2 regions of the Streptomyces sp. NPDC014907 genome follow, and region 2 is predicted to be linked to the other one. Evidence: predicted binding sites of a transcription regulator. Region 2 holds the regulator's gene; the other holds the start of a gene.
The links. The regulator HspR, encoded in region 2, represses chaperone genes until heat shock. The targets are predictions, from matches to a motif close to TTGAGNNNNNNNNNCTCAA.
Positions count from the first base shown of each region.

Region 1: a site for HspR is predicted at 10,025-10,043, ahead of lon (endopeptidase La). Genes of this name have one in related genera too.

Region 1 covers NZ_JBVHEG010000001.1:399,373-413,798, reverse strand. Annotated here, with positions in the region: gene fxsT (FxSxx-COOH system tetratricopeptide repeat protein) at 1-2,161, shown strand, start outside; gene ACZ3IL_RS01760 (multifunctional oxoglutarate decarboxylase/oxoglutarate dehydrogenase thiamine pyrophosphate-binding subunit/dihydrolipoyllysine-residue succinyltransferase subunit) at 2,238-6,038, opposite strand; gene ACZ3IL_RS01755 (HAMP domain-containing sensor histidine kinase) at 6,308-7,360, opposite strand; gene ACZ3IL_RS01750 (response regulator transcription factor) at 7,480-8,217, opposite strand; gene ACZ3IL_RS01745 (spermidine synthase family protein) at 8,289-8,960, opposite strand; gene ACZ3IL_RS01740 (hypothetical protein) at 9,186-9,710, opposite strand; gene lon (endopeptidase La) at 10,066-12,477, shown strand; gene ACZ3IL_RS01730 (DUF4240 domain-containing protein) at 12,673-13,266, shown strand; gene ACZ3IL_RS01725 (lysozyme) at 13,358-14,188, opposite strand.
Region 2 covers NZ_JBVHEG010000003.1:407,116-421,541, forward strand. Annotated here, with positions in the region: gene ACZ3IL_RS11020 (phosphoribosyltransferase) at 1-292, shown strand, start outside; gene ACZ3IL_RS11025 (Yip1 family protein) at 432-1,334, opposite strand; gene ACZ3IL_RS11030 ((Fe-S)-binding protein) at 1,528-3,783, opposite strand; gene ACZ3IL_RS11035 (sugar transferase) at 3,841-4,422, opposite strand; gene dnaK (molecular chaperone DnaK) at 4,828-6,672, shown strand; gene grpE (nucleotide exchange factor GrpE) at 6,669-7,331, shown strand; gene dnaJ (molecular chaperone DnaJ) at 7,362-8,528, shown strand; gene ACZ3IL_RS11055 (heat shock protein transcriptional repressor HspR) at 8,533-8,976, shown strand; gene ACZ3IL_RS11060 (hypothetical protein) at 9,038-9,508, opposite strand; gene ACZ3IL_RS11065 (helix-turn-helix transcriptional regulator) at 9,514-10,497, opposite strand; gene ACZ3IL_RS11070 (hypothetical protein) at 10,692-10,967, shown strand; gene ACZ3IL_RS11075 ((2Fe-2S)-binding protein) at 10,964-11,284, shown strand; gene ACZ3IL_RS11080 (pyridoxamine 5'-phosphate oxidase family protein) at 11,570-11,974, opposite strand; gene clpB (ATP-dependent chaperone ClpB) at 12,117-14,426, shown strand, end outside.

The DNA of each region.
Region 1 (14,426 bases), on a different contig from region 2:
CGTCGTCTTCGACGGCTGGGACGCCACCGAGGGCGTCGACGTCATGCTCCCGCAGGGCCCCGGCCACGTCCTCATCACCTCCCGCAACCGCGCCTGGCGGGAACACACCGACGTCCTGGAGATCCCCGGCTTCGACCGCGCCGAGTCCACCGGCTACCTGATGCGCCGCGCCCCGCACATCACCGCCGCCGAGGCCGACGAGGTCGCCGCCGAGTTCGGGGACGTGCCCCTGCCGCTCGTCCAGGCCGCCGCCTGGCTCGGCGAGTCCGGCATGGAGGCCCCCGAGTACCTGCGCATGGTCCGCGAGGGGCGCCTCTCCAGCGTCGACGAGCCCCCGGCCGGCGACGGCATGCCCAACGCCTCCCTCACCTCCTGGTCGATACTGATCAACCGGCTCCGCCGCGCCCAGCCGCAGGCCATCGACATCCTCAGCCTGTGCGCCTCCTTCGCGCCCGGCCGCATCCCGCTCGGCATCGTCCGCGCCTACCCCCAGGCCCGGCTGCCCGAGGACCTGCGCTGGATGGCCACGGACCTGCCCGCCTGGACCCGCGCCCTCGACACCCTCGTCAACTACTCCGTCCTCACCCGCGAGTCCCGCGGGCCCGTCGGCGGCGACGAGACCGGCCCCCACCAGGAGTCGATCCACATGCACCGCCTGGTGCACGACATCGTCTCCCGGCTCACCGACGGCGAACACCGCGACGCCCACCGCAAGGCCGTCCGCACCCTCCTCGCCGAGGCCGACCCCGGCAACCCCACCGACAGCCGCCACTGGCCCCGCTACTCCGAACTCCTGCCCCACCTCGAACCCTCCGGGGCGCTGCGCAGCACCGACCCCCGCATCCAGGTCGCCGTCCTCAACTGCCTGCGCTTCTGCGAGCGCAGCGGCGAGTACAAGGCGGGCGTCCGGCTGGCCCAGCGCATCCGCAGCGAGTGGACCTCCTTCATGGACCCGCTCGCCCCGCACATGCAGGAACTGACCACCCTGGAGGGGGACATCCTGCGCCGGTACGGACGCTTCCGCGAGGCGTACGAACTCGACCTCGTCCAGCGCGACCGGCTCGCCGCCGCCCCCGTCAGGAACGAGCTCGGCGAACTCCAGACCAAGATCTCCCTCGCCCGCGACCTGCGCTTCCTCGGCCACTACCAGGAGTCCGAAGGCCTCCAGCGCGAAGCCCTGGAGGAGGCCCGGAACCTGCTCGGCGAGGCCCAGGGCCTCACCCTCGTCGCCCGGCACAACCTCGGCGTGGTCCTGCGCATGCTGGGCCGCTACCAGGAGGCGTACGAACAGGACGTGGACACCCTCGCCCGCTGCGAGAACGTCCTCCGCCCCCGCCACGCCTCCACCCTCAACTCCAACAACGCCGTCGCCCAGGACCTGCGCCTGCTCGGCCGCTACCGCGAGGCGCTGGCCCGCCAGGAGGCCAACGTCCGGCTGCACGTCAAGATCCTCGGACCGCAGCACCTCCACACCCTGTACGCCCGCAGCCAGCTGGCGCTCTGCCGTCGGCGGGAGGGCGGCTTCAAGGAGGACATCGGCACCATGATGGCCGGCGTCCTCGAACACCTGGAGCAGGCGTACGGCCGCGACCACTACGTGACGCTCTCCGCCGTCACCAACTACGCCAACTTCCTGCGCGAGCACGGCGACCTCGACCTGGCCAGGGAGCTCATCACCGAGGCGGAGGCGGGCTACCGCGCCCTCCTCGGCCCCGCCCACCCGGTCTCCACCGGTGTCCTCGCCAACACGGCCCTGGTCATGCAGGCCTCCGGCGAGCGGGCGGCGGCGATGACGATGCTGGAGTCCGCCCTCGCCGGCCTCACCGCCACCCTCGGCCCCGACCACCCCTGGGTGCTCGGCTGCGCCCTCAACGCGAGCGCCGCCCGCAACTTCAACGGGCGCGTGGCCGAGGCCGCGGAACTCAGCCGCGAGACCCTCCGCCGGGCCCGGCACGCCATGGGCCACGAACACCCGCTGACCCTCTCCTGCCAGATCGCGCTCGCCACCGACCTGCGCGGCCTGCGGGAGACGGAGGAGGCCGGGAAGCTGGAGGCGGACGCCCTGCTCGCCCTCTCCCGCTCCCTGGGCGCCCAGCACCCGCACACCCTGTCGGCCCGTCAGCGCAACCGGCCCTACTGGGACTTCGAGGCCAACCTCTGATCGTCCCGGAACGCCGGAGGCCCGGCACCCCTGGTGGGGTGCCGGGCCTCCTTCCGTACGCGTACGGAGCGTCCGGTCAGGCCTCGAAGACCTCGTTGACCAGCTGCTGCTGCTCCGCCTGGTGGCGCTTGGCCGAGCCGACCGCCGGGGAGGAGGAGTGCGGACGCGAGATCCGGCGCAGGCGCTCGCCCGCCGGGATGTCCGCGCCGACCGCCAGGTCCAGGTGGTCGATCAGGTTGAGCGCGATGAACGGCCAGGCACCCTGGTTCGCCGGCTCCTCCTGGGCCCAGATGTACTTCGCGGCGTTCGGGTACTTGGCGATCTCGGCCTGGAGCTCGGCACCCGGCAGCGGGTACAGGCGCTCCAGGCGGATGATCGCGGTCTCCTTGTCGCCGCGCTTCTGCCGCTCGGCCTCCAGGTCGTAGTAGACCTTGCCCGCGCAGAAGACGACCTTGCGGACGTCGGCCGGCGCGACCGTCGAGTCGCCGATCACCGGGCGGAAGCCGCCGGTGGTGAACTCCTCCACCCGGGACGCCGCGGCCTTCAGGCGCAGCATCGACTTCGGGGTGAAGACGATGAGCGGCTTGTGGTGCGGGTTGTGCACCTGCCAGCGCAGGAGGTGGAAGTAGTTCGACGGCAGCGTCGGCATGGCGACCGTCATGTTGTCCTGGGCGCACATCTGGAGGAAGCGCTCCGGGCGCGCGGACGAGTGGTCCGGGCCCTGGCCCTCGTAGCCGTGCGGCAGGAGCAGCGTGACGCCGGAGGTCTGGCCCCACTTCTGCTCGGCCGAGGAGATGAACTCGTCCACGACGGTCTGCGCGCCGTTGACGAAGTCACCGAACTGGGCCTCCCAGATGACCAGGGAGTCCGGGCGGGCCAGCGAGTAGCCGTACTCGAAGCCCATCGCCGCGTACTCGCTGAGCAGCGAGTCGTAGACGTTGTAGTGGGCCTGGTCCTCGGTCAGGTAGAGCAGCGGGGTGTAGTCCTCGCCGGTCTCCTGGTCCACCAGGACCGCGTGGCGCTGGCCGAAGGTGCCGCGGCGGGAGTCCTGGCCCGAGAGCCGGACCGGGGTGCCCTCCATCAGAAGGGAGCCGATGGCGAGGGTCTCGCCGAAGCCCCAGTCGATGGTGCCGTCGTCGATGGAGGCGGCGCGGCGCTGCATCTGCGGCAGCAGACGCGGGTGGACCTTGATCCGCTCCGGGATGTTGACCTGGGACTCGGCGATCCGCTTCACGACCTCCTGGGAGACCGCGGTGGTGACGGCGACCGGGAACTCCGCCTGGGCGTCCGGGACGTGCACCGAGGACGGCGTGGCGGTGGTGGCCTCGCGGACTTCCGCGAACACCTTCTCCAGCTGGCCCTGGAAGTCCTGGAGCGACTGCTCCGCCTCCTCCAGGGTGATGTCGCCGCGACCGATGAGCGACTCGGTGTACAGCTTGCGCACCGAACGCTTCTTGTCGATCAGGTTGTACATCTGCGGGTTGGTGAACGAGGGGTTGTCGCCCTCGTTGTGACCGCGGCGGCGGTAGCAGATGAGGTCGATCACGACGTCCTTGTTGAACGTCTGGCGGAACTCGAAGGCGAGCCGCGCGACGCGGACCACGGCCTCCGGGTCGTCGCCGTTCACGTGGAAGATCGGCGCCTCGATCATGCGGGCCACGTCGGTCGCGTACATCGAGGAACGCGAGGACTCCGGGGCGGCGGTGAAGCCGACCTGGTTGTTGATGACGACGTGGACCGTGCCGCCGGTGCGGTAGCCCCGCAGCTGCGACATGTTCAGCGTCTCGGCGACGACGCCCTGGCCGGCGAAGGCCGCGTCGCCGTGGAGGGCGATCGGCAGGACGGTGAAGTCCGTGCCGCCCTTGTTGATGACGTCCTGCTTGGCGCGGACGACGCCCTCCAGGACCGGGTCGACCGCCTCCAGGTGCGAGGGGTTGGCGGTGAGCGAGACCTTGATCTGCTCGCCGTCCAGGCCGGTGAAGGTGCCCTCGGCGCCCAGGTGGTACTTGACGTCGCCGGAGCCGTGCATCGACTTCGGGTCGAGGTTGCCCTCGAACTCGCGGAAGATCTGCGCGTACGACTTGCCGACGATGTTCGCCAGGACGTTCAGCCGGCCGCGGTGGGCCATGCCGATGACGACCTCGTCGAGGCGCGACTCGGCGGCCGAGTCGATGACCGCGTCGAGCAGCGGGATGACGGACTCGCCGCCCTCCAGGGAGAAGCGCTTCTGGCCGACGTACTTCGTCTGCAGGAAGGTCTCGAAGGCCTCCGCCGCGTTCAGGCGGCGCAGGATGCGCAGCTGCTCCTCGCGCTCCACGCGGGAGTGCGGGCGCTCGACGCGGTCCTGGATCCACTTGCGCTGCTTCGGGTCCTGGATGTGCATGAACTCGACGCCGGTGGTGCGGCAGTACGAGTCGCGCAGCACGCCGAGGATGTCGCGGAGCTTCATCATCGACTTGCCGGCGAAGCCGCCGACCGCGAACTCGCGCTCCAGGTCCCACAGGGTGAGGCCGTGCTCGGTGATGTCCAGGTCGGGGTGCTTGCGCTGCTTGTACTCCAGCGGGTCGGTGTCGGCCATGACGTGGCCGCGGACCCGGTAGGAGTGGATCAGCTCGAAGACGCGCGCGGCCTTGGTGACGTCGTCGTCGTGCGAGGCGTCGATGTCCTTGAGCCAGCGGACCGGCTCGTAGGGGATGCGCAGGGCCTTGAAGATCTCGTCGTAGAAGCCCTCCTCGCCGAGGAGCAGGTTCGCGACGATCCGCAGGAACTCGCCGGAGGCGGCGCCCTGGATGACCCGGTGGTCGTAGGTCGAGGTCAGGGTCATGACCTTCGAGATGCCCAGCTTGTTCAGGGTGTCCTGGGAGGTGCCCTGGAACTCGGCCGGGTAGTCCATGGAGCCGACGCCCATGATGACCGACTGTCCGGGCATCAGGCGCGGCACGGAGTGGACGGTGCCGAGGCCGCCGGGGTTGGTCAGGGAGACCGTGACGCCGGAGAAGTCCTCCATCGTCAGCTTGCCCACGCGGGCGCGCTTGACGATGTCCTCGTATGCCTGCCAGAACTCGAAGAAGTTGAGCGTCTCGGCCTTCTTGATGCCCGCGACGACGAGCTGGCGGTCGCCGTTGGGCTTCACCAGGTCGATCGCGAGGCCGAAGTTCACGTGCTCCGGCTTGACCAGGGTGGGCTTGCCGTCCTTCTCCGCGAAGGAGTAGTTCATCGACGGCATGGCCTTGATCGCCTGCACCATCGCGTAGCCGATGAGGTGGGTGAAGGAGATCTTCCCGCCCCGGGCGCGCTTCAGGTGGTTGTTGATCACGATCCGGTTGTCGAAGAGCAGCTTCACCGGGACGGCGCGGACGGACGTGGCCGTCGGCACCTCCAGGGAGGCGTTCATGTTCTTCGCGACCGCGGCGGCGGGGCCGCGCAGCGTGATCAGCTCGGGGCCGGCCGGGGCCTCGGAGGCCGGGGCGGCCGCGGGCTTGGCGGCGGGCTTCGCGGGCTCGGCCGGGGCGGCGGGCGCCTGCTTCACCGCGGCGGGGGCCGGAGCGGCGGGCGCCGGAGCGGCGGCCGCTGGAGCCTGGGCGGGAGCGGGCACGGACGCCGGGGCGGCAGGCGCGGCCTGTGCGGGGCCCCCCTGCGGCGCGGCGGGCGTGCCCTGAGTGGCGGGCGCCGGTGCGGCCGGGGTCTCCGACGCTCCGGGCTTGTAGTCGGCGAAGAAGTCCCACCAGGCACGATCGACCGAATTCGGGTCCTGGAGGTACTGCTGGTAGATCTCGTCGACGAGCCACTCATTGGCACCGAAGGCGGTCGCAGGGTTCTGGCCCTGCCCGCCTTGGTCGGTCGGGGAGCTCGGGGTACTGGGGGACTGAGACGACACGGCGGCAACCGCCCTCTTCCGCTTCACAAGGTGATGGACAGCGGAAATAAAGGCTACGCCTGTCCGGCCGGGAGGTGCAGGCCGGGCACTCCAACGTCGTGCAAGTCACACTTGACGGGGTGTTTCGGAGCCCTGAATGGCGGGAAACAACCGTGGTTTCGCGGGTGTGAGGGTACGGAAAAGCGCGAGTACGGCCCCCCTCGGCCGCACCCCTGTTCACGTCCTGCCCGCGTACACGCAGAACGTGCCCTTCCGGTTCGAACCCTACGTCAATCTCTCGACGGTCGACTGCCCGGAAGAGTGACTCTGATGCGGCAGCCGCGTGATGATTCGGCCACACCGATCCCGCCGCCGTGCAGATCCACCGCCCAGCGCGCGATCGCGAGCCCGAGGCCCGTGCCGCCGTCGCTGCCGGGCCCCTGCCGGCGCGACGCCGGACCCCGGTTGAACCGCTGGAAGACCTTGTGCCGCTCCGACTCGGGGATGCCGGGACCCTCGTCCTCGACCTCCAGCTCCAGCGAGTCCGGGCGCGGGCCGCGCCGGGCCCGCACCGTGACCCGGCCGTGCGGCGGCGAGTGCTTCACCGCGTTGTCGATCAGGTTCGCCATGACCTGGTGCAGCCGCTCCACGTCCGCGTGGGCGACCAGATCGGTCGGCGAGACGTCCAGGTGCAGGTGGACGTCCGTGCGGTTGTGCAGGCCCGAGGTGGACGACAGGCCGCGCTGGGAGGCGGCCAGGTTCGCCTCCCGCAGCACCCCCGACAGGTACGGCCACACCTCGAAGCGGGTCGTCCGCAGGGCGACGACACCGTTGTCGAGACGGGACAGGTCGAGCAGCGTCTCCACCAGGCGGCCCAGCCGCTCGGTCTGCCGGAGGGCCGACCGCATCGTCTCCGGATCGGCCTCGGACACCCCGTCCACGACGTTCTCCAGGACGGCCCGGAGCGCGGCGATCGGGGTCCGCAGCTCGTGCGAGACGTTGGCCACCAGCTCCTTGCGGTGCCGGTCCACGGCCTCCAGGTCGTCCGCCATGCGGTTGATGGTGGAGGCGAGGTCGCCCAGCTCGTCCCGCCGGTCGGCGCCCCGCACCCGGCGGGAGAGGTCGCCGCGCGAGATCGCGCCCGCCACCGTGTTCATCTCGTCCAGCGGCGCCGTCAGGGACTGGGCCACGAACTGGGTGATCAGCAGGGTCGCGATCATCGCGAAGACCGTGATGTACCGGAACTCGGTGGAGGTCCGGATCGCCACCAGGGCGAGACCGGAGGTCAGCAGGACCGCCCCGACGACCAGCGCGCCCAGCTTGGTCTTGATCGAGACCGTGATCCTGCGCGCCCGGCGCCCGGCCCCCGGCTCCTCCGCCCCGCGGGCCTCCCCCGCCTCCCGGGACCCCTCCGCCCCACCGGCCTCCCCCGCCTTCCGGGGCCCCTCCGGCCCGCGCGGGCTCACGGCGCCGGGGTCTCCAGCGCGTAACCGACGCCGTGGACCGTGCGGATGCGCTCGGCCCCGATCTTCCGGCGCAGCGCCTTGATGTGGCTGTCCACGGTCCGGGTGCCCGACGCGTCCGCCCAGTCCCACACCTCGGCCAGCAGCTGCTCGCGGGACAGGACCGCCCGGGGGCTGCTCGCCAGGCAGACGAGGAGGTCGAACTCCGTCGGGGTCAGGTGCACGTCCTCCGCCCGGACCCGGACCCGCCGCTGGGCGTGGTCGATCTCCAGCTCGCCCAGGCGCAGGATGCCGCTGCGCGGGGCGGCCGCCGCGAGCGCGGCCCGCTCGACCCGGCGCAGCAGCACGTGCACCCGGGCGGCCAGCTCGCGCATCGAGAACGGCTTGGTCATGTAGTCGTCCGCGCCGACGCCGAGACCGACCAGCATGTCGGTCTCGTCGTCGCGGGCGGTCAGCATGAGGACGGGGACGGGCCGCTGCGCCTGGACCCTGCGGCACACCTCCAGACCGTCGAAGCCGGGCAGCATCACGTCCAGGACCATCAGGTCGGGCTGCCAGGTCTCGGCCGCCTCCACGGCGGCCGGGCCGTCGGTCGCGGTCTGCACGAGGAAGCCCTCGGCGCGCAGCCGGGCGGAGATCGCCTCCACGATCGTCGTGTCGTCCTCCACCACCAGGACGCGCCGCTGGGGCCCCGGAGTGGCCGCCGCACCGTGGTGAGTGGTGTGTGTCTGCTCCATTGCCCCGCCTCGCGTCGCCGATGTCGGTGAAGCAGCCTAGAGGTAGCGGAGGCGTCCCGGCCATCCGGGCGTCAGCCGGGGCGGACCGCGAGGTGGACCGCGTCCGGGACGCCCCGGGCAACGGGCACCTCTTCCGTCCGTACCCCGCTGAAACCGGCATTCCGCAAGGTTCCTTCGAAATCGGCGGAGGGGCGCGCGGACCACACGGCGAGGATTCCGCCGGGGGCGAGGCGGGCCGCGCACACGGCCAATCCCTCGGCGGAGTACAGGGATTCGTTGTCCTCGGTCACGGTCCAGTCGGGGCCGTTGTCGATGTCCAGGCAGAGGGCGTCGTAGGTGTCGCTGGAGCGGCGCAGGTGGTCCAGGAGGTCCGTGTGCAGGATCACGGCGCGCGGATCGGCGAGCGCGGTCCCGGAGATCGCGGCGAGCGGGCCCCGCCGGTGCCAGTCGATGATGGCCTCCTCGCGCTCGACGACCACGATCCGGCCCCAGCGCGGATCGGCGGTGGCGTGGGCGAGGGAGAAGCCGACGCCGAGGCCGCCGACGAGGACGGAGGCACCGGCCCTGCGTTCCTCCGGCAGGGCGCCGAGGGCCGCGTCGATCAGGAGCCGCTCGGAGCGCCCGTCGGACGTGTCCATCAGGAAGGTGCCGTTGGCGATGATCTCGTAGTGCTCGTCACGGCGCCGCAGGACGACCTCCCCGTGGGGTCCTTCGCGGCGGTCGAGGGTCACGGGGCTGGACATCGTCGTTCACTCCGCTCTCGTCGGGCCGTCCCGCCCCCGCGGCGGACGGTCCGGGCCATCCTGGCCGGACATCCGCGACCGGGACAAACCCGTTCGCGGGAACGGGTGGTGACGGCCCGCGCCGGCCCCTCGCCGGAGTGCTCCGGGCTCACCGCCCGGGGCCCTCCGTCGGCGTGCCGCGGCCCGTTCGTTCACGGGCTCGCCGGCGTGCCGCGGCCCGTGCGCTCACGGGCTCGTCGGCGGGCCGCCCCCGGGGAGGGCGTCGAAGACGCGCTGGAGCGCGGGCGGGCGTTCGCCGTCGTCCGCGACGACGAGGCGGTGGCGGTACGTCACCCGGTACTGGAAGCCGTCGGCGACCGGCCTGCCGGTCGGCCGCGCCGGGACGAGGGCGTACGCGGGGTCCTCCAGGGCCGCGCGCAGCTCGGCGGCCTCGGCGGGGGTCTGCCGGCCGGTCCGGGGCGGCTCGGTGCCGGAGCGGACGGTCCAGCCGCCGTCCTGGCGGACGACGAGCCGGTTGTTCACGCCGGCGAAGCCGCCGGTGACGGTCACCTCGACCAGGACCCGGCCCGGCAGGGGGTCGGAGGGCGGGGTGCCCGGCTCCGTCGTGACGCCCGGTGTGCCCGGTGTGCCCGCGGGGCCGGGCGAGCCCGGCGCGGGCGGGGCCCCGGAGCCGCAGCCGGTCGCGCCGCCCATCAGGACCGCCGCCAGCAGCAGGGCCCCGCACCACGTTCCCCGTACGCCTCGTCTCATGGGAGGAGCATGCCCCCGGGCGCGCCCGGCCGCAGCCGGAGCGCCCGGTTCCGCCCGCCCGGCCGAGCGGCCCGGCGGGCCCGGCGGGCCACGGAGCGCCAGGTCGCCGGCGGTCGCGGCCGGGACTCCGGTCCGGGCGGGGACGCGGCCGTCCGGGGTACCCCGGGGGCGAGGGGGCCGTAGTCCGCCCGGCCGCCCGCGCCGGCGCGGGGCCGGCGTGCCGGTGCGGGCGCCGCTCCGGCGATCGCCGCGCCGTGCGACGGCGATCGCTCAGAGCGAACAGAGTGTCGGGAACACTCGCGGGCTCATGAGCATTGAGCCAGTACAGCTCAACTTCACTGCCGAAAGGGAGATCATGGCTTCTGAGTCCATGGCGTCCGTGCCGCTCACCCTGCCCGTGCTGCCGCTCGACGACGAGGTCGTGCTGCCCGGAATGGTGGTGCCGCTGGATCTGTCCGACAGCGAGGTGCGGGCCGCCGTCGAGGCCGCCCAGGCCGCCGCGCGGCCCGGGGAGGGGAAGCCGAGGGTCCTCCTCGTGCCCCGCGTCGACGGCACCTACGCCGGGACCGGCGTGCTCGGCACCGTCGAGCAGGTCGGGCGCCTGTCGGACGGCGACCCCGGCGCGCTCGTGCGCGGCCGCGGCCGCGTCCGCATCGGCGCCGGTACGACGGGCCCCGGCGCCGCCCTGTGGGTCGAGGGGACCGTCGTCGAGGAGACCGTGCCCGACCCGCTGCCCGGCGCCGTGACCGAGCTGGTCAAGGAGTACAAGGCGCTGGCCACCACCTGGCTCAAGAAGCGCGGCGCCTGGCAGGTCGTGGACCGCGTCCAGCAGATCGAGGGCGTCGGCGCCCTCGCGGACAACTCCGGGTACTCGCCCTTCCTCACCGTCGCCCAGCGGGTCGAGCTCCTGGAGACCGCCGACCCGGTCGCCCGCCTCCGCCTCGCCACCGCCCAGCTCCGCGAGCACCTCGCCGAACAGGACGTCGCCGAGACCATCGCCAAGGACGTCCAGGAGGGCGTCGACAAGCAGCAGCGCGAGTTCCTGCTCCGCCGCCAGCTCGAAGCCGTCCGCAAGGAGCTGCGCGAGCTCAACGGCGAGTCGGAGGGCGACGAGTCCGACGACTACCGCGCCCGCGTGGAGGCCGCAGACCTGCCCGGGAAGGTCCGGGAGGCCGCCCTCAAGGAGGTCGAGAAGCTGGAGCGGGCCAGCGACCAGTCCCCCGAGGGCCCGTGGATCCGCACCTGGCTCGACACCGTCCTCGAACTGCCCTGGAACGAGCGGACCGAGGACCGGTACGACATCAGGGGCGCCCGCGAGGTCCTGGACGCCGAGCACGCGGGCCTGGACGACGTGAAGGAGCGGATCACCGAGTACCTCGCGGTGCGCAAGCGGCGCGCCGACCGGGGGCTCGGCGTGGTCGGCGGGCGCCGCGGCGGGGCCGTCCTCGCCCTCGTCGGCCCGCCCGGCGTCGGCAAGACCTCCCTCGGCGAGTCCGTCGCGCACGCGATGGGCCGCAAGTTCGTCCGCGTCGCCCTCGGCGGCGTACGGGACGAGGCGGAGATCCGCGGCCACCGCCGCACCTACGTCGGCGCCCTGCCCGGCCGGATCGTCCGCGCGATCAAGGAGGCCGGGTCCATGAACCCGGTGGTCCTCCTGGACGAGATCGACAAGGTCGGCTCCGACTTCCGCGGCGACCCCGCGGCGGCCCTCCTGGAGGTCCTCGACCCGGCGCAGAACCACACCTTCCGCGACCACTACCTGGAGGTCGAGCTCGACCTCTCCGACGTGGTCTTCCTGGCCACCGCGAACGTCCTGGAGTCCATCCCGGAGGCCCTGCTCGACCGGATGGAGCTGGTCAGGCTCGACGGCTACACCGAGGACGAGAAGATCGTCATCGCCCGCGACCACCTGCTGCCCCGGCAGCTGGAGCGCGCCGGCCTGGAGTCCGGCGAGGTCGTCCTCGAAGAGGCGTCGCTGCGGAAGCTGGCCGGCGAGTACACCCGCGAGGCGGGCGTCCGCACCCTGGAGCGGTCCATCTCCCGGCTGCTGCGGAAGGTCGCGGCCCAGCACGAGCTGGGCGACCGGGAACTGCCGTTCACGATCCGACCGGAGGACCTGCGGGAGCTGATCGGGCGGCCGCACCACGTGCCCGAGTCCGCGCAGGACCCGGCGGAGCGCCGGACGTCCGTGCCGGGCGTCGCCACCGGGCTCGCGGTGACCGGCGCGGGCGGTGACGTCCTCTTCGTGGAGGCGTCCCTGGCCGACCCGGAGACCGGCGCCGCCGGCCTCACCCTCACCGGCCAGCTGGGCGACGTGATGAAGGAGTCGGCGCAGATCGCGCTCTCCTTCCTCCGCTCGCACGGCGCGGAGCTGGAACTGCCCGTCACCGGCCTCAAGGACCGGGGCGTGCACATCCACTTCCCGGCGGGCGCGGTCCCCAAGGACGGTCCGAGCGCGGGCATCACCATGACGACCGCCCTCGCCTCCCTGCTGAGCGGCCGGCTCGTCCGCACGGACGTGGCCATGACCGGCGAGGTCTCCCTCACCGGCCGGGTCCTCCCGATCGGCGGCGTGAAGCAGAAGCTGCTCGCCGCGCACCGGGCGGGCATCACGACGGTGGTGATCCCCAAGCGGAACGAGGCCGACCTGGACGACGTCCCGGCCGAGATCCTGGAGAAGCTGGAGGTCCACCCGGTGACGGACGTCCGGCAGGTCCTGGAGATCGCCCTCGCCCCGGCGGAGGTGCCGGTGGGCGTGGCCGCCTGACCCCGGCCGTACGGGCCGCCCGGCGCGGGCCTCCCGGCCGCACGGCCGCCCGCCGTGCCGCGCGGCCCTCCCGGCCGCGCGACCCCTCCGCGAGGAGCGGGGCGCTCCCTCCGGGGGCGCCCCGCTCCGGCGCGTCCGGAGGGCCGTTCCGGACGCCGGTTCCCGGTGCCGGTCCGGGCTGTCATGCTCGTACGCATGAACGAAGACGCCTTCTGGGCCCTCATCGACGAGCTGAGCCGCCGTCCCGGTCACCGGGACGAGCGGCTGGACTGGCTGGAGGGGGAGTTGACGCGGCGCCCGGCCGCCGGGGCCGTGGCGTTCCAGGTCCGCCTGGAAAGGGCGTGCGAGGCCGCCGACACGCGCGCGGTGTGGACCGCGGCGAACCGGATCGAGGGCGGCCTCTCCACCGACGACGGCTTCCACTACTTCACGCTCTGGCTGGTGGGCCAGGGACGGAAGGTGTACGAGTCGGTGCTCGCCGACCCGGACGCGCTGGCCGACGTGCCCGGCGTACGGGCCCTCGTGGGCCGGCACCACCGCGAGTGGGGCGACGACGAGTGGCCGGAGTGGGAGGAACTCGACTACGTCGCCCAGGACGCGTACGACGAGCTGACCGGCCGGCGGGACGACGACGGGGAGGCGTTCCTCGACGCCGTCGAGGAGGCGGCCGAGGCCGTCGACGAGGAGGAGGGGGAGGGGGACGAGGAGGAGCGCGGGGCGTTCCGGTCCGGGGTGCGGCCCCTGCCCCGGCTCACCGCCCTCTTCCCGCCCGCTCCGTCCGCCTCCTGAGGCCCGCCCGGCGGCGGCCCGGGGACCGTGCCCCGGGCCCGGCCCCGACCGGGCCGCCGCCGGGCGCACGGGCCCGCCGCGCGGGAGGGACTCAGCCGTTCGCGAGCGCCTGCACGCGCGAGAGGTCCCCGTTGAAGTGGTTGTGGTCGCCGACCGTGGGACCGGACGAGGTGTACTGCCACATCGTGTAGTACAGCCATCCCGCCGGGAGTTCGCCCACCGTCGACGCGTACCGCGCGATCCACAGCGGGTTGGTCGCGGCGAAGCCGGAGTAGTTGCCGGTGCACTGGGTCCACCAGCTCGTCGCCGTGTAGATGACGGCGTCCCGCCCGGTGCGGGCCTTGTACCGGGCCAGGAAGTCGCGTATCCAGGCCACCATCCCGGACTGGGTCTTGCCGTAGCAGGCCGCGCCGTACGGGTTCCACTCGATGTCGAGCACGCCCGGCAGGGTCTTGCCGTCCTTCGACCAGCCGCCGCCGTTGTTGACGAAGTAGTCGGCCTGGGCGGCGCCGGTCGTGGTGTCCGGGGTGGCGAAGTGGTACGTGCCCCGGATCATGCCGACGTTGTACGAGCCGTTGTACTGCTGCGTGAAGTAGGTGTTCTTGTAGTAGGTGCCCTCCGTCGCCTTGACGTAGGCCCACCGGACGCCGCTGTTCCACAGCGTGGACCAGGCGACGTTCCCCTGGTGGCCGGAGACGTCCACGCCCTCCGTCTGGACGGCCTGGGCGGACGTGCCGCCGGGCACGCCGTCGTGCCCGTCGTGCGCGAGGACGCCCATGCCCATGCTGGCGGTGCCGCGGGCGGGGACCCGCCGGGCGTCCGGGTCGGGGGCGGCCCCGGCGGAGCCCGCGAGGGGGGCGAGGAGGACGAGTGCCGCGAGGGCGGCGCCGATGAGGGTCGTTCCGGATCTGTGCACACGCATCGCGTGCCTCCGAAAGGCTCGTGGGGAGAGGGCAGGGAGCGACAAGTCCTGGTGTGGACATGTCATTGGGGGGTGCCGGGAACGACGCTACGCACGTAGACCCGTCCGTGGAAGAGGAGTCGGCCGCCGCCGTTGGTCTACGCCTGCGAAATACTGAAAGAGCTGCGGAAACGGCCGCGGCCGGAAGAAACTTTCAGCGGCCGGAAAGCGGCCGGTGTGGCGACGGCACGCCACAGGG
Region 2 (14,426 bases):
GACGACCCTGGAGATGCCCGTCATGCTGGCGCCCGTCCCCAACGTGATCGACTTCTCCGACAAGAAGGTCCTGATCGCCGACGACGTCGCCGACACCGGCAAGACCCTCAAGCTCGTCCACGACTTCTGCGTCGACCACGTCGCCGAGGTCCGCTCGGCCGTCGTCTACGAGAAGTCGCACTCCCTCGTGAAGTGCGAGTACGTGTGGAAGAAGACGGACGACTGGATCAACTTCCCCTGGTCGGTCGAGCCGCCCGTCGTCAAGCGCGAGGGCCAGATCCTCGACGCCTGAGCCCACGACAGGACGCCCACGGACGCCAGGACGTCACGGACGCCCACGGGCGGCCACGGACGTCACGGACGCGCGAAAGGCCCCCACCGCACCCGGTGGGGGCCTTTCCGTCGTCCTCGCCGTCCTCGCCGCCCGCGTGCTACAGCGTGCCCAGCTTGATCAGACTCAGGAGCGCCACCAGCTGGATCGCCGACGCGCCCAGGGCCTTCGGCCAGGGCAGGTCGTGGGAGCGGCTCACCATCGCGGTGAAGAGCACGCCCGCCGCCAGCCAGGTCAGCCAGCCGATGACCTGGACCAGGCCGTTCTCGCCGCCCAGGAAGAGCGCGAAGACCAGCCGGGGCGCGTCCGTGAGGGACATGATCAGCATCGACAGGCCGACGGTCGGCTGCCACATCCCGTCGCCGCCGAGCTGGCGGGCGAGGGTGTGGGTGACCGCGCCCAGGACTAGCCCGCCGACGACGAAGCCGAAGGCGACCATCAGGACGTACGGGATCACCGTCGACAGGGTGGCGTTGATCGCCTCCTCGCGGGCCGTGTCGAAGCCGAAGATCGCCAGCAGGCCGTAGAGGGAGGTGACGATCAGCGCCGGTCCCCAGACGGCGTGGTCCCGCATCCGCAGGAACGTGTCCGCCGGGCGCAGCACGATGCCGCTCAGGAGCGCCTTCCAGGGGAGCCGGGGGCCCACCGGGGCGGGCGCCGCGCCGGGCGGGGGGCCCGCGGCCGGGCCGTACGGGTCGTCCACGCTGAACATCTGCGTGTGGCCCGGGTTGTTCGCCGCGGCCGCGTGCGGGTGCTGCGGCTGGTGCCCGTACGGGTCGCCGAAGTACTCCGGCTCGCCGTAGGGCTGCTGCCCGGGCCGGCCCTGCCGGTCCTGCTGTCCGTACCCCTGCTGCCCGTACGGCGCGGGGCCCTGGCCCTGCGGGGGCCACGGCTGCCGCGCGTGGGGCGGCGGCGGGGCCGCGTCGTACCCGTACGGCGCCTGCTGCGCCTGCTGCTGCGGGGGGCGGTTGTCCCGGCCGCGTCCGTTCCTGAATCCAGCCACGTCAATGAACGTACCCGCTTCCGCCGCCGGGGTGCTCCTTTGCGGCTGACCTGTGACATCCCCTAGGGGACGCGGGAGGGGCGGGGAGAGGGGAAGGGGAGGGGAGAGGGGGGGAGGGGCGGGGGCGCGGGAACGGGGACGGCCGCCCCGCGTGACGCGTGCGGGGCGGCCGTTCGTTTTCTCGGCGGGCGGGTCAGGCGGCCGGTTCGGGCTCCTGCTCCTCCGCCGGCTCGGGGTCGACCGGGGTCTTCACCGAGTCGAGGAGCAGCTGGGCGACGTCCACGACCGTGACGGACTCCTTGGCCTTGCCCTCGTTCTTCTTGCCGTTGACCGAGTCGGTCAGCATGACGAGGCAGAACGGGCAGGCGGTGGAGACGATGTCCGGGTTCAGGGAGAGGGCCTCGTCGACGCGCTCGTTGTTGATGCGCTTGCCGATCCGCTCCTCCATCCACATCCGGGCACCGCCGGCGCCGCAGCAGAAGCCGCGCTCCTTGTGGCGGTGCATCTCCTGCTGGCGCAGGCCGGGGACGGCGGACATGATCTCGCGCGGCGGCGTGTAGACCTTGTTGTGGCGGCCCAGGTAGCAGGGGTCGTGGTAGGTGATCAGGCCGTCGACCGGGGTCACCGGGGTCAGCCTGCCCTCGTCGATGAGGTGCTGGAGCAGCTGGGTGTGGTGGATGACCTCGAACTCGCCGCCGAGCTGTGGGTACTCGTTGGCGATGGTGTTGAAGCAGTGCGGGCAGGTGGCGACGATCTTCTTGGCCGACTTCGGCTTCTTCGTCTCCGGGTCCTCGTCGTCCTCGCCGAACGCCATGTTCAGCATGGCGACGTTCTCCTGGCCGAGCTGCTGGAACAGCGGCTCGTTGCCCAGGCGGCGGGGGGAGTCACCGGTGCACTTCTCCTCGCCGCCCATGATCGCGAACTTGACGCCCGCGATGTGGAGGAGTTCGGCGAAGGCCTTGGTGGTCTTCTTGGCCCGGTCCTCCAGGGCGCCGGCGCAGCCGACCCAGTACAGGTAGTCGACCTCGGTGAGGTCCTCGACGTCCTTGCCGACGATCGGGACCTCGAAGTCGACCTCCTTGGTCCACTCGACGCGCTGCTTCTTCGCCAGGCCCCAGGGGTTGCCCTTCTTCTCCAGGTTCTTGAGCATCGTGCCCGCCTCGGACGGGAACGCGGACTCGATCATCACCTGGTAGCGGCGCATGTCGACGATGTGGTCGATGTGCTCGATGTCGACCGGGCACTGCTCGACGCAGGCGCCGCAGGTGGTGCAGGACCACAGGACGTCGGGGTCGATGACGCCGTTCTCCTCGACGGTGCCGACGAGGGGGCGCTCGGCCTCGGCCAGGGCCGACGCCGGGACGTCCTTCAGCTGCTCCTCGGTCGCCTTCTCGTCGCCCTCCATGGTCTTGCCGCCGCCCGCGAGCAGGTACGGCGCCTTGGCGTGCGCGTGGTCGCGCAGCGACATGATCAGGAGCTTGGGGGAGAGGGGCTTGCCGGTGTTCCAGGCGGGGCACTGCGACTGGCAGCGGCCGCACTCGGTGCAGGTGGAGAAGTCCAGCAGGCCCTTCCAGGAGAACTGCTCGACCTGGGAGACGCCGAAGACGGCGTCCTCGGCCGGGTCCTCCCAGTCGATCTCCTTGCCGCCGCTGGTCATCGGCCGGAGCGCGCCGAGCGCGGTGGAGCCGTCGGCGTTGCGCTTGAACCAGATGTTCGGGAAGGCCAGGAAGCGGTGCCAGGCGACGCCCATGTTCGTGTTGAGCGAGACCACGATCATCCAGATCATGGTGGTGCTCAGCTTGATCATGGCGAAGAGGTAGACCAGGTTCTGCAGCGCGGCGACGCTCAGGCCCTTGAAGGCCAGGACCAGCGGGTACGAGGCGAAGTACGCGGCCTCGTAGTGGTCCACGTGGTGGAGCGCGCCCTCCAGGCCGCGCAGCACGTAGATCGCCAGGCCGATGGTGAGGATGACGTACTCGACGAAGTACGCCTGGCCGGCCTTGGAGCCGGCGAAGCGCGACTTGCGGCCCGCCCGGCCCGGGAGGCTGAGGAGCCGGATCACGGTCAGGGTCGCGATGCCGAGGATGGTCATCGTGCCGATGAACTCGATGTACAGCTCGTACGGCAGGAACCCGCCGATGACCGGCAGCGTCCAGTCGGCCCGGAACAGCTGGCCGTAGGCGGTGACGATCGTCGGGGGCAGGGTCAGGAAGCCGACCGCGACGAACCAGTGGGCGAAGCCGACGACGCCCCAGCGGTTCATGCGCGTGTGGCCGAGGAACTCCCTGACCAGGGTCACGCTCCGCTGGTACGGGTTGTCGGTCCGGGTGCCGGCCGGGACGGGCTGGCCGAGCTTGAAGTGGCGGACGAACTGGCCGACGGCGCGAGCGAGCAGGGCAACGCCGACCACGGTCAGCGTCAGCGACACAATGATCGCGGCGAGTTGCATGACGGGCTCCTCGAGCGGGCCCGCTCAGTGCCTGAGCTGAGCCTACTAAGCGGTAACTTATCTAGTCCGTGCTGAGATTACCCGTTCGGGGCCCGTGGCGCAGCGGCCCTCGCGGTGATCTGTGTCGCTCAGGCGACCCTTGCCGCGCGCGCCCGCGCGGGACGCCGCCCGGCGTCGGCGGACTGCTGGAAGCGTACGCGCCAGGACGGCCAGGTCCATCCCGAGCCAGTGGTGGTCCACGTAGTGGAGGTCGAGCAGCTCGCGCTCCTCCCACGGCAGGTCCGACCGCCCGCTGATCTGCCACGGTCCGGTCAGCCCCGGACGCACCGAGAGCCGGCGGCGCCCCTCGCCCGCGCACTCGCGGTGGCCCGGTGTCAGCGGGCACGGGCCGACCAGCGACATCCGTCCCGTCACGACGTGCAGCAGCAGGGGCAGCGCGGCCAGCGGGCTCTTCGTGCGGAAGGTCAGCATCGTGAAGGGCCGCCCCTCCAGGCCCGCCACCGTCCGGCGGCGCAGCACCCCGCCGCCGGGGGACGCCGAGCCGAGGGCGACCGAGAGGGCGACGGCGGCCAGCAGCGGGGAGAGGACGGCGAGGAGGGCGAGGGCGCCCAGGACGTCGAACGCGCGCTTGGCCGTCATGCGCCGCTCCCTTTACCGCGCGGGACGAGCGTTCGCCGCACCCTTCCGGGCGGTACGGGCACCGCCCGCCCCTTTCGGGGTGGGACGAACGGGAATCGTCGGACATTCATGGAATATGCCTGCTATGCCCGGGAAGGGGCACCCGGACTCTCTCACGGGGCACCCCGCCGGAGCGGGGAATGACGCGCGTCCTCCCGGTGCGGCGGTCCTTGGGGCGCGTGGCGGCTCCCCGGGGCGTCGCGGTTCTTCGAGTGGCGTGGCGGCTCTTCGGATGACGTGACGGCCCTTTGAGTGGAGGGAAGACCGAAGAGTTGAGTCGCATCGACTCACGTCTGTTGACTCGATGCCGGGTGTGGTGCATCCTTGAGCCAGTACCACTCAAGTCAGGCAGCTGGAGGAATCGAAATGGCACGTGCGGTCGGCATCGACCTGGGCACGACTAACTCCGTCGTCAGCGTTCTGGAAGGCGGCGAGCCCACCGTCATCACCAACGCCGAGGGCGCCAGGACCACGCCGTCCGTCGTCGCCTTCGCGAAGAACGGCGAGGTGCTCGTCGGCGAGGTCGCCAAGCGCCAGGCGGTCACCAACGTCGACAGGACCATCCGGTCGGTCAAGCGCCACATGGGCACCGACTGGAAGATCGAGATCGACGGCAAGAACTTCAACCCGCAGCAGATGAGCGCCTTCATCCTGCAGAAGCTGAAGCGCGACGCCGAGGCGTACCTGGGCGAGAAGGTCGTCGACGCGGTCATCACCGTTCCGGCCTACTTCAACGACTCCGAGCGCCAGGCCACCAAGGAGGCCGGCGAGATCGCGGGCCTCAACGTCCTGCGCATCGTCAACGAGCCGACCGCGGCCGCCCTGGCCTACGGCCTCGACAAGGACGACCAGACGATCCTCGTCTTCGACCTCGGTGGCGGCACCTTCGACGTGTCCCTCCTGGAGATCGGCGACGGCGTCGTCGAGGTGAAGGCCACCAACGGCGACAACCACCTCGGTGGTGACGACTGGGACCAGCGCGTCGTCGACTACCTGGTGACGCAGTTCCAGAACGGCCACGGCGTGGACCTGGCCAAGGACAAGATGGCGCTCCAGCGCCTGCGCGAGGCGGCCGAGAAGGCCAAGATCGAGCTCTCGTCCTCGACCGAGACCACGATCAACCTGCCCTACATCACGGCCTCCGCCGAGGGCCCGCTGCACCTGGACGAGAAGCTCACGCGCGCCCAGTTCCAGCAGCTCACCCAGGACCTCCTGGAGCGCTGCAAGGTGCCGTTCCACAACGTCATCAAGGACGCGGGCATCCAGCTCTCCGAGATCGACCACGTCGTCCTCGTCGGCGGCTCGACCCGCATGCCGGCCGTCGCCGAGCTGGTCAAGGAGCTGACCGGCGGCCGCGAGGCCAACAAGGGCGTCAACCCGGACGAGGTCGTCGCCATCGGCGCCGCCCTCCAGGCCGGTGTCCTCAAGGGCGAGGTCAAGGACGTCCTGCTCCTCGACGTCACCCCGCTGTCCCTCGGCATCGAGACCAAGGGCGGCATCATGACCAAGCTCATCGAGCGCAACACCACGATCCCGACCAAGCGGTCCGAGATCTTCACGACGGCCGAGGACAACCAGCCGTCCGTGCAGATCCAGGTCTACCAGGGCGAGCGCGAGATCGCGGCGTACAACAAGAAGCTCGGGATGTTCGAGCTGACCGGTCTGCCGCCGGCCCCGCGCGGCGTCCCGCAGATCGAGGTCGCCTTCGACATCGACGCCAACGGCATCATGCACGTGACCGCGAAGGACCTGGGCACGGGCAAGGAGCAGAAGATGACCGTCACCGGCGGCTCCTCGCTGCCGAAGGACGAGGTCGACCGGATGCGCCAGGAGGCCGAGCAGTACGCGGAGGAGGACCACCGCCGCCGCGAGGCCGCCGAGTCCCGCAACCAGGGCGAGCAGCTCGTCTACCAGACGGAGAAGTTCCTCAAGGACAACGAGGACAAGGTCCCCGGTGACGTCAAGACCGAGGTCGAGGGCGCTCTCGCCGAGCTGAAGGAGAAGCTCAAGGGCGAGGACACCGCCGAGATCCGCACGGCCACCGAGAAGGTCGCCGCCGTCTCGCAGAAGCTCGGCCAGGCGCTGTACGCCGACGCCCAGGGCGCGCAGGCCGCCGGCGGCGACGCCGGTGCCGGCCAGGCGAAGGCGGACGACGACGTCGTCGACGCCGAGATCGTCGACGACGAGCCCAAGAAGGGTGGCCAGGCGTGACCGAGGAGACCCCGGGCTTCGAGGAGAAGCCCGACGTCCCCTCCGGCGCCACCCCTGACGACGCCGCCGAGGCCGTCGAGAACTCCGCCCAGGAGGACGCGACGGCCCCGGCCGGGGACGCGAACAGCCAGAAGACGGCCGCCGCCGCGGGCCTCACCGCCCAGCTGGACCAGGCCCGTTCCGCGCTCGACGAGCGCACCGCGGACCTCCAGCGGCTCCAGGCCGAGTACCAGAACTACCGCCGCCGCGTGGAGCGGGACCGGGTCACGGTCAAGGAGATCGCCGTCGCGAGCCTCCTGTCCGAGCTCCTTCCCGTGCTCGACGACGTCGGCCGGGCCCGGGACCACGGCGAACTCGTGGGCGGGTTCAAGTCGGTGGCCGAATCGCTGGAGACCGTCGTCGCCAAGATGGGTCTGCAGCAGTTCGGCAAGGAGGGCGAGCCCTTCGACCCGACGATCCACGAGGCCCTGATGCACTCGTACGCGCCGGACGTCACCGAGACGACCTGCGTGGCGATCCTGCAGCCCGGGTACCGGATCGGCGAGCGGACCATCAGGCCCGCGCGCGTGGCCGTCGCCGAGCCCCAGCCGGGCGCGGCCCCGGCCAAGGACGAGAAGAAGTCGGCCGACGAGGAGAGCGGTGCCCCCGAGGAGGGGTGACGCAACGATCGTCCGGAAGGAGGGACGTCGATGAGCACGAAGGACTTCGTCGAGAAGGACTACTACAAGGTTCTCGGCGTCCCCAAGGACGCCACCGAGGCCGAGATCAAGAAGGCGTACCGGAAGCTCGCACGCGAGAACCACCCGGACGCCAACAAGGGCGACACCAGGGCCGAGGAGCGCTTCAAGGAGATCTCCGAGGCGAACGACGTCCTCGGCGACCCCAAGCGGCGCAAGGAGTACGACGAGGCCCGCGCCCTCTTCGGGAACGGCGGCCTCAGGGGCGGCGGTCCCGGGGGCGGCTCGTTCAACTTCGACCTGGGCGACCTCTTCGGAGGCGCCCAGGGCGGGTCCGGCGGGTTCGGCGGTGGCGGCATCGGGGACGTGTTCGGCGGCCTGTTCAACCGGGGCGGGGGCGGGGCGCGCACCCAGCCGCGGCGCGGCCAGGACATCGAGTCCGAGGTGACGCTCAGCTTCACCGAGGCGATCGAGGGCGCGACCGTACCGCTGCGGATGTCCAGCCAGCAGCCGTGCGCGGCGTGTTCGGGCACCGGCGACAAGAACGGCACGCCCCGGGTGTGCCCGACCTGCGTCGGCACCGGCCAGGTGTCGCGCGGCAGCGGCGGCGGCTTCTCCCTCACCGACCCCTGCGTCGACTGCAAGGGGCGCGGCCTCATCGCCGAGGACCCCTGCGAGGTCTGCAAGGGCAGCGGCCGGGCCAAGTCCTCCCGCACCATGCAGGTCCGCATCCCGGCGGGCGTCTCCGACGGGCAGCGGATCAGGCTGCGCGGCAAGGGGACCCCGGGCGAGCGCGGCGGGCCCAACGGCGACCTGTACGTCGTCGTGCACGTCGACGCCCACCCGGTCTTCGGCCGCAAGGACGACAACCTCACCGTCACGGTGCCGGTCTCCTTCACGGAGGCGGCGCTCGGCGGCGAGATCAGGGTGCCGACCCTCGGCGGTCCCGCGGTCACGCTCAAGCTGCCCGCGGGCACGCCGAACGGCCGCACCATGCGCGCCCGGGGCAAGGGCGCGGTCCGCAAGGACGGTACGCGCGGCGACCTCCTCGTCACGGTCGAGGTCGCCGTGCCGAAGGAGCTGGACGACAAGGCACGCGAGGCCCTGGAGACCTACCGCGAGGCGACCGCCTCCGAGGACCCGCGGGCCGAGCTGTTCCAGGCCGCGAAGGGAGCGTGACCCGGTGGAAGGGCGCCGACGCAATCCGTACGAACTGACCGACGAGTCGCCGGTGTACGTCATCTCGGTGGCGGCCCAGCTCTCCGGTCTGCATCCCCAGACCCTCCGTCAGTACGACCGGCTCGGCCTGGTCTCCCCGGACCGCACGGCCGGCCGGGGACGGCGCTACTCGGCCCGTGACATCGAACTGCTCCGCCAGGTGCAGCAGTTGTCGCAGGACGAGGGGATCAATCTGGCCGGGATCAAGCGCATCATCGAGCTGGAGAACCAGGTCGCGGCGCTCCAGAGCCGGATCGCCGAGCTGTCGGCGGCCCTCGACGGCGCGGCGGCGGCGATGCGGCAGCGCGAGGCCCAGGTGCACGCCTCCTACCGGCGCGACCTCGTGCCGTACCAGGACGTGCAGCAGGCGAGCGCGCTGGTGGTCTGGCGCCCCAAGCGCGGCGAATAGTCCCCGCGGTACGCGTGAGGCCCCCTCCACGACGGTGGAGGGGGCCTCACGCGCGTCCGGGTCAGGGGATCAGCTCGGCGACGATCTCGCCGACCGTCTCGAACCAGGGCGCGGCCCCCGTGCCGAACGCGGCGGCCAGGGCGGTGCCGAGGGCGATGTCGAGGGGGGCCGCGCCGGGCTCCCACGCGTCGGTGACCCGGCCGTCGCCGGAGGAGGTCAGGGTGCCGGTCCGCCGCCCGTTCCGGGTGAGCCGGCTGTCGGTGTGGCCGCAGGGCGTCAGCCGGTGGCGGACGCCGCCGGCGGTCCGCACGTCCACGCGGTAGGAGCGCCGCAGCAGCCGTCCCCGGGCGGGCCGGATCGCGGCGGGCTCCCCGTCGACGGTCAGGGTCAGCAGGGCCGCCTTCCGGGTCCCTATCGGGGTGTGGTTGTCGGGGGCGGTCCCGGGGGCCCGCACGAGTTCCACGGTGGGCAGCCCGTGTCCGGAGACCCGGAGGGTGCCGGCGGGCCCGTCGAGGTCGACGCGTACGTACACGGCGGTCAGTCCTCCCGTTCGAGAAGGCCGGACTGGGCGATGAGGTAGCCCAGCTGGGCCCGGCTCCCGCTGCCGAGGGCGGCGGCGAGTTTGGCGATGTGGGCCCGGCAGGTGCGCACGTTCATGCCGAGCCGGCGGGCGATGGCCTCGTCCACGTGGCCCTCGACGAGGAGCTTGGCGATGGAGCGCTGGACGCCGCCTATGCCGTCCACGGACGGGCTGTAGGGGATCTCCTCCTCCCAGGGCACGCCGTGCAGCCAGAACTGGTCGAAGACGCCGACGAGGTACTGCACGAGCCCTTCGTGGCGCAGTTCCAGGGCGACCTGGCGGTCGCTGCGCGCCGGCACGAAGGCGACCTTGCGGTCGACGATGATCAGGCGGTCGATGATCTCCTCGAGGGTGCGGACCTCCAGGCCGTGGGGGCTGATGCGCTCGACGTACCCCATGGTCGCGGAGTGGTGGCGGGCGGTGTGCTGGTAGAGGGTCCGCATCCGTATGCCGCGCGCCACGAGCGGTTCCACGCGGCGCAGCCCCGCCTGGACGACCTCGGGCTTGCGCCCGCTGCCGGGCTGGATGGTGAGGAGTTCCTCGGCGCACTCGTTGATGACCCGGTCGAGGGTCGCGTTGATGAGGCTGAGGCCTTCGAGGACGGTGATGACCTGGGTGGCGGCCGGGTCCGGAGCGTGGATCGTCATGAACGGCTCGAACGTGTCGGCCAGGGATATGGCCTCCTGGCGCCGCTTCTGTATCTCCTGCTCGATGGGGTGGATCAGCTTGTTGAGCGCGATGGAGGGCGGGACGGGCCGCAGCCACTGGCTCTCGTCCGGGTCGGGGTGCAGCAGGGCGAGGTCGACCAGGCAGGGGGCCCGTTCGGCGTCCGCCCGGGACACGCGGCCGGCTCTCAGCGCGGCGGCGTAGAGGAGCTTTCCCGCGTCGCACAGCTCTTCCGGGCCGTGCGCGCTGCCCGTTTCGCAGCGTTTGGGCTCCATTTGCGCCCCCCTCAGGGTCCTGAATTACAGGAACATGATGCCTGGTGCTTCTGGTGGAAGGGTTCGGAGTGAGCCATCGTCTTATCTGCGGGGGAGGTAATGATCAAAAGAGGTGGAGATCGGCCATGACCAGGATGGTTCGTGCACTTGGCGGCATAGCTTTCGCTGCCGCGGCTACTCTCGGAGTCTTCGCCGTGGGGGAGCCGACGTGGGACACGCCGCCCGCGGGCAACGTCGTCGCTCTTCCGGGTGAGCCCACCTGGGACGTCGCGCCCGCCAGGGGCTCGGAGCCGACGTGGGACGTCGTCTCCGCCGGTTTCCCCGAGCCGACGTGGGACGTCGCGCCGGCCAGGGGTTCGGAGCCGACGTGGGACGTCGTCTCCGCCGGTTTCCCCGAGCCGACGTGGGACGTCGCGCCGGCCAAGGACGAGCCGACCTGGGACACCGTCCGGGCGGGTGCGGAAGCGTGACCGTCCCGCCGGACGACCGCAGGTTCCGCCGGGAGATGGCTTCGGCCTACCGCTCCGGCTGGCACTTCGTCGATCTCGCCACGGCCATCCCCCACCGTGGCGACTCGCTGAGGATCACCCTCTTCGGCGAGCCGGTCGTCGTCGCGCGAGAACAGGACGAGGACGTGCGCGCGTACCGGTGCCTGCGCCGCCCGCGCGGCGCGCCGCAGCCCATCCGCTGTGCCGTCCGGTACGGCATGATCTTCGTCAACCTCGACCAGCGGGACCACCAGCTGATCGAACCCGAGACCATCACCGCCACCCCCCGCAGTGCCTGAGCGATCCCCCCGTCGTCATAGGTCGCCCAGGCACTTCCCCCACACAGCGGCGCCATCGCGGACCTGAAACGCGATGGCGCCGCTGTGCTGCGCCCGTGCGCCCCCGACCGGGAGGCGCCCCCGCGCGTACGCTCCCGGCCGACGTCCCCCTCGCGCCCGTACGCCCCCGCGCCCGTACGTCCCGGCCCGCCGACGTCCCCCGCGCCCGTACGTCCCGGGCCGAGGCCGCAGCCCGTCCCCGTGTGTCCGCCGGGCCGGGAGGCCCTTCCGCGGTCCCGCGCGGGGTCAGGCGCGGCCCATCGCCCGGGTGAGGGCGATCTCGATGACGACCCGGTCCGGGTTCGGGGACGGGGTGCGCCCGTACCGCTCGGCGTAGCGGGCGACGGCGTCCGCCACGGCCTCCGGCTCCGTGCGGACGCGGGCGACGCCCTCCAGGGTGGCCCAGCGCCCCCGGTCGACCTGGCAGACCGCGACCCGCGCGCCCTCCGGGCCCGCCGCCAGGACGTTGGCGACCTTCCGGCTCTTCCCGTTGGTGATCACGCGCGCGTACCCGTTCGCGGGGTCGTACGTGACGCCGACCGCCACCACGTGCGGCGTGCCGTCCGGGCGGGGGGTGGTGAGGGTGCACATGTGACGTTCGCGCCAGAAGGCGAGGTACGAGTCGGTGGGGTTCCTGGGGTCCGTTGCCATGACCGGAAACTACCCGGGCGGGATTCCCTCCGCCGACTTGAGCGAACCAGGCTCAAGTTTGTGTACTCTGTGAGGGTCATGGAAATCGTGGCTCCGGCAAGGGGCCCACGGAGCGACCGCACGCCGAGGAGGAGCACCGCACATGGACGCCGAACTGACCAACAGGAGCCGGGACGCGCTCAACGCGGCGAGCAGCCGTGCCGTGACCGAAGGGCACTCGGACCTGACCCCGGCCCATCTGCTGCTCGCCCTCCTCGCCGGCCGGGACAACGAGAACATCACCGACCTGCTCGCCGCCGTCGACGCCGACCAGGCCGCCGTGCGCTCCGGGGCGGAGCGGCTGCTCGCCGCCCGGCCGAGCGTCACCGGCTCCACGGTCGCGCCCCCGCAGCCCGACCGGGAACTGCTCGCGGTCGTCGCGGACGCCACGCGGCGAGCCGGGGAACTGGGAGACGAGTTCGTCTCCACCGAGCACCTGCTCATCGGCATCGCCGCCAAGGGCGGCCGGACCGGTGAGATCCTCGGCGAGCAGGGCGCGAGCGCCGAGAGGCTGCTCGCCGCCTTCGAGACGAACAGGGGAGGACGCCGGGTGACCACACCCGACCCGGAAGGGCAGTACAAGGCACTGGAGAAGTTCGGCACGGACTTCACCGCCGCCGCGCGCGAGGGCAGGCTGGACCCGGTCATCGGCCGCGACCACGAGATCCGGCGCGTGGTCCAGGTGCTCTCCCGCCGCACCAAGAACAACCCGGTCCTCATCGGGGAGCCCGGCGTCGGCAAGACCGCCGTCGTGGAGGGCCTCGCCCAGCGGATCGTGAAGGGCGACGTCCCCGAGTCCCTGAAGGACAAGCGGCTGGTCTCGCTCGACCTCGGCGCGATGGTCGCCGGCGCCAAGTACCGCGGCGAGTTCGAGGAGCGCCTGAAGACCGTCCTCTCCGAGATCAAGGAGAGCGACGGCCGGATCATCACCTTCATCGACGAGCTGCACACCGTCGTCGGCGCGGGCGCCGGAGGCGACTCCGCCATGGACGCGGGCAACATGCTCAAGCCGATGCTGGCCCGCGGCGAGCTGCGCATGGTCGGCGCGACCACCCTGGACGAGTACCGCGAGCGGATCGAGAAGGACCCCGCCCTGGAGCGCCGCTTCCAGCAGGTCCTGGTGGCCGAGCCGACGGTCGAGGACACCATCGCGATCCTGCGCGGGCTCAAGGGCCGCTACGAGGCCCACCACAAGGTGCAGATCAACGACTCCGCCCTGGTGGCCGCCGCGACCCTCTCCGACCGGTACATCACCTCCCGCTTCCTCCCCGACAAGGCCATCGACCTCGTCGACGAGGCCGCCTCCCGGCTCCGCATGGAGATCGACTCGTCCCCCGTCGAGATCGACGAGCTCCAGCGCGCGGTGGACCGGCTCCGCATGGAGGAGCTGGCCCTGAAGAACGAGACGGACGCGGCGAGCAAGCAGCGCCTGGAGAAGCTGCGCCGGGACCTCGCGGACCGCGAGGAGGAGCTGCGCGGCCTCACCGCCCGCTGGGAGAAGGAGAAGCAGTCCCTCAACCGGGTCGGCGAGCTGAAGGAACGCCTGGACGAGGCCCGCGGCCGCGCCGAGCGCGCCCAGCGGGACGGCGACTTCGACACCGCCTCCAAGCTGCTGTACGGGGAGATCCCCGCCCTGGAGCGGGAGCTGGAGGAGGCCTCCGAGGCCGAGGCCCGGCAGGAGTCCGCGAAGGACACGATGGTCAAGGAGGAGGTCGGCCCCGACGACATCGCCGACGTGGTCGGCTCCTGGACCGGCATCCCCGCCGGCCGCCTCCTGGAGGGCGAGACGCAGAAGCTGCTCCGCATGGAGGACGAGCTGGGCAGGCGGCTCATCGGCCAGACCGAGGCCGTGCGGGCCGTCTCCGACGCCGTGCGCCGCACCCGCGCCGGGATCGCGGACCCCGACCGGCCCACCGGCTCCTTCCTCTTCCTCGGCCCGACCGGCGTCGGCAAGACCGAGCTGGCGAAGGCGCTCGCGGACTTCCTCTTCGACGACGAGCGGGCCATGATCCGCATCGACATGTCGGAGTACGGCGAGAAGCACTCCGTCGCCCGGCTCGTCGGCGCGCCCCCCGGCTACGTCGGCTACGAGGAGGGCGGCCAGCTCACGGAGGCGGTCCGCCGCCGCCCGTACAGCGTGGTCCTCCTGGACGAGGTGGAGAAGGCGCACCCGGAGGTCTTCGACATCCTGCTCCAGGTCCTGGACGACGGACGGCTCACCGACGGGCAGGGCCGGACGGTGGACTTCCGCAACACCATCCTGATCCTGACCTCGAACCTGGGCAGCCAGTACCTGGTCGAGCCGACGACCTCGGAGGAGGTCAAGAAGCAGCAGGTCATGGAGGTGGTGCGGGCCAGCTTCAAGCCGGAGTTCCTGAACCGGCTGGACGACCTGGTGGTCTTCTCGGCCCTC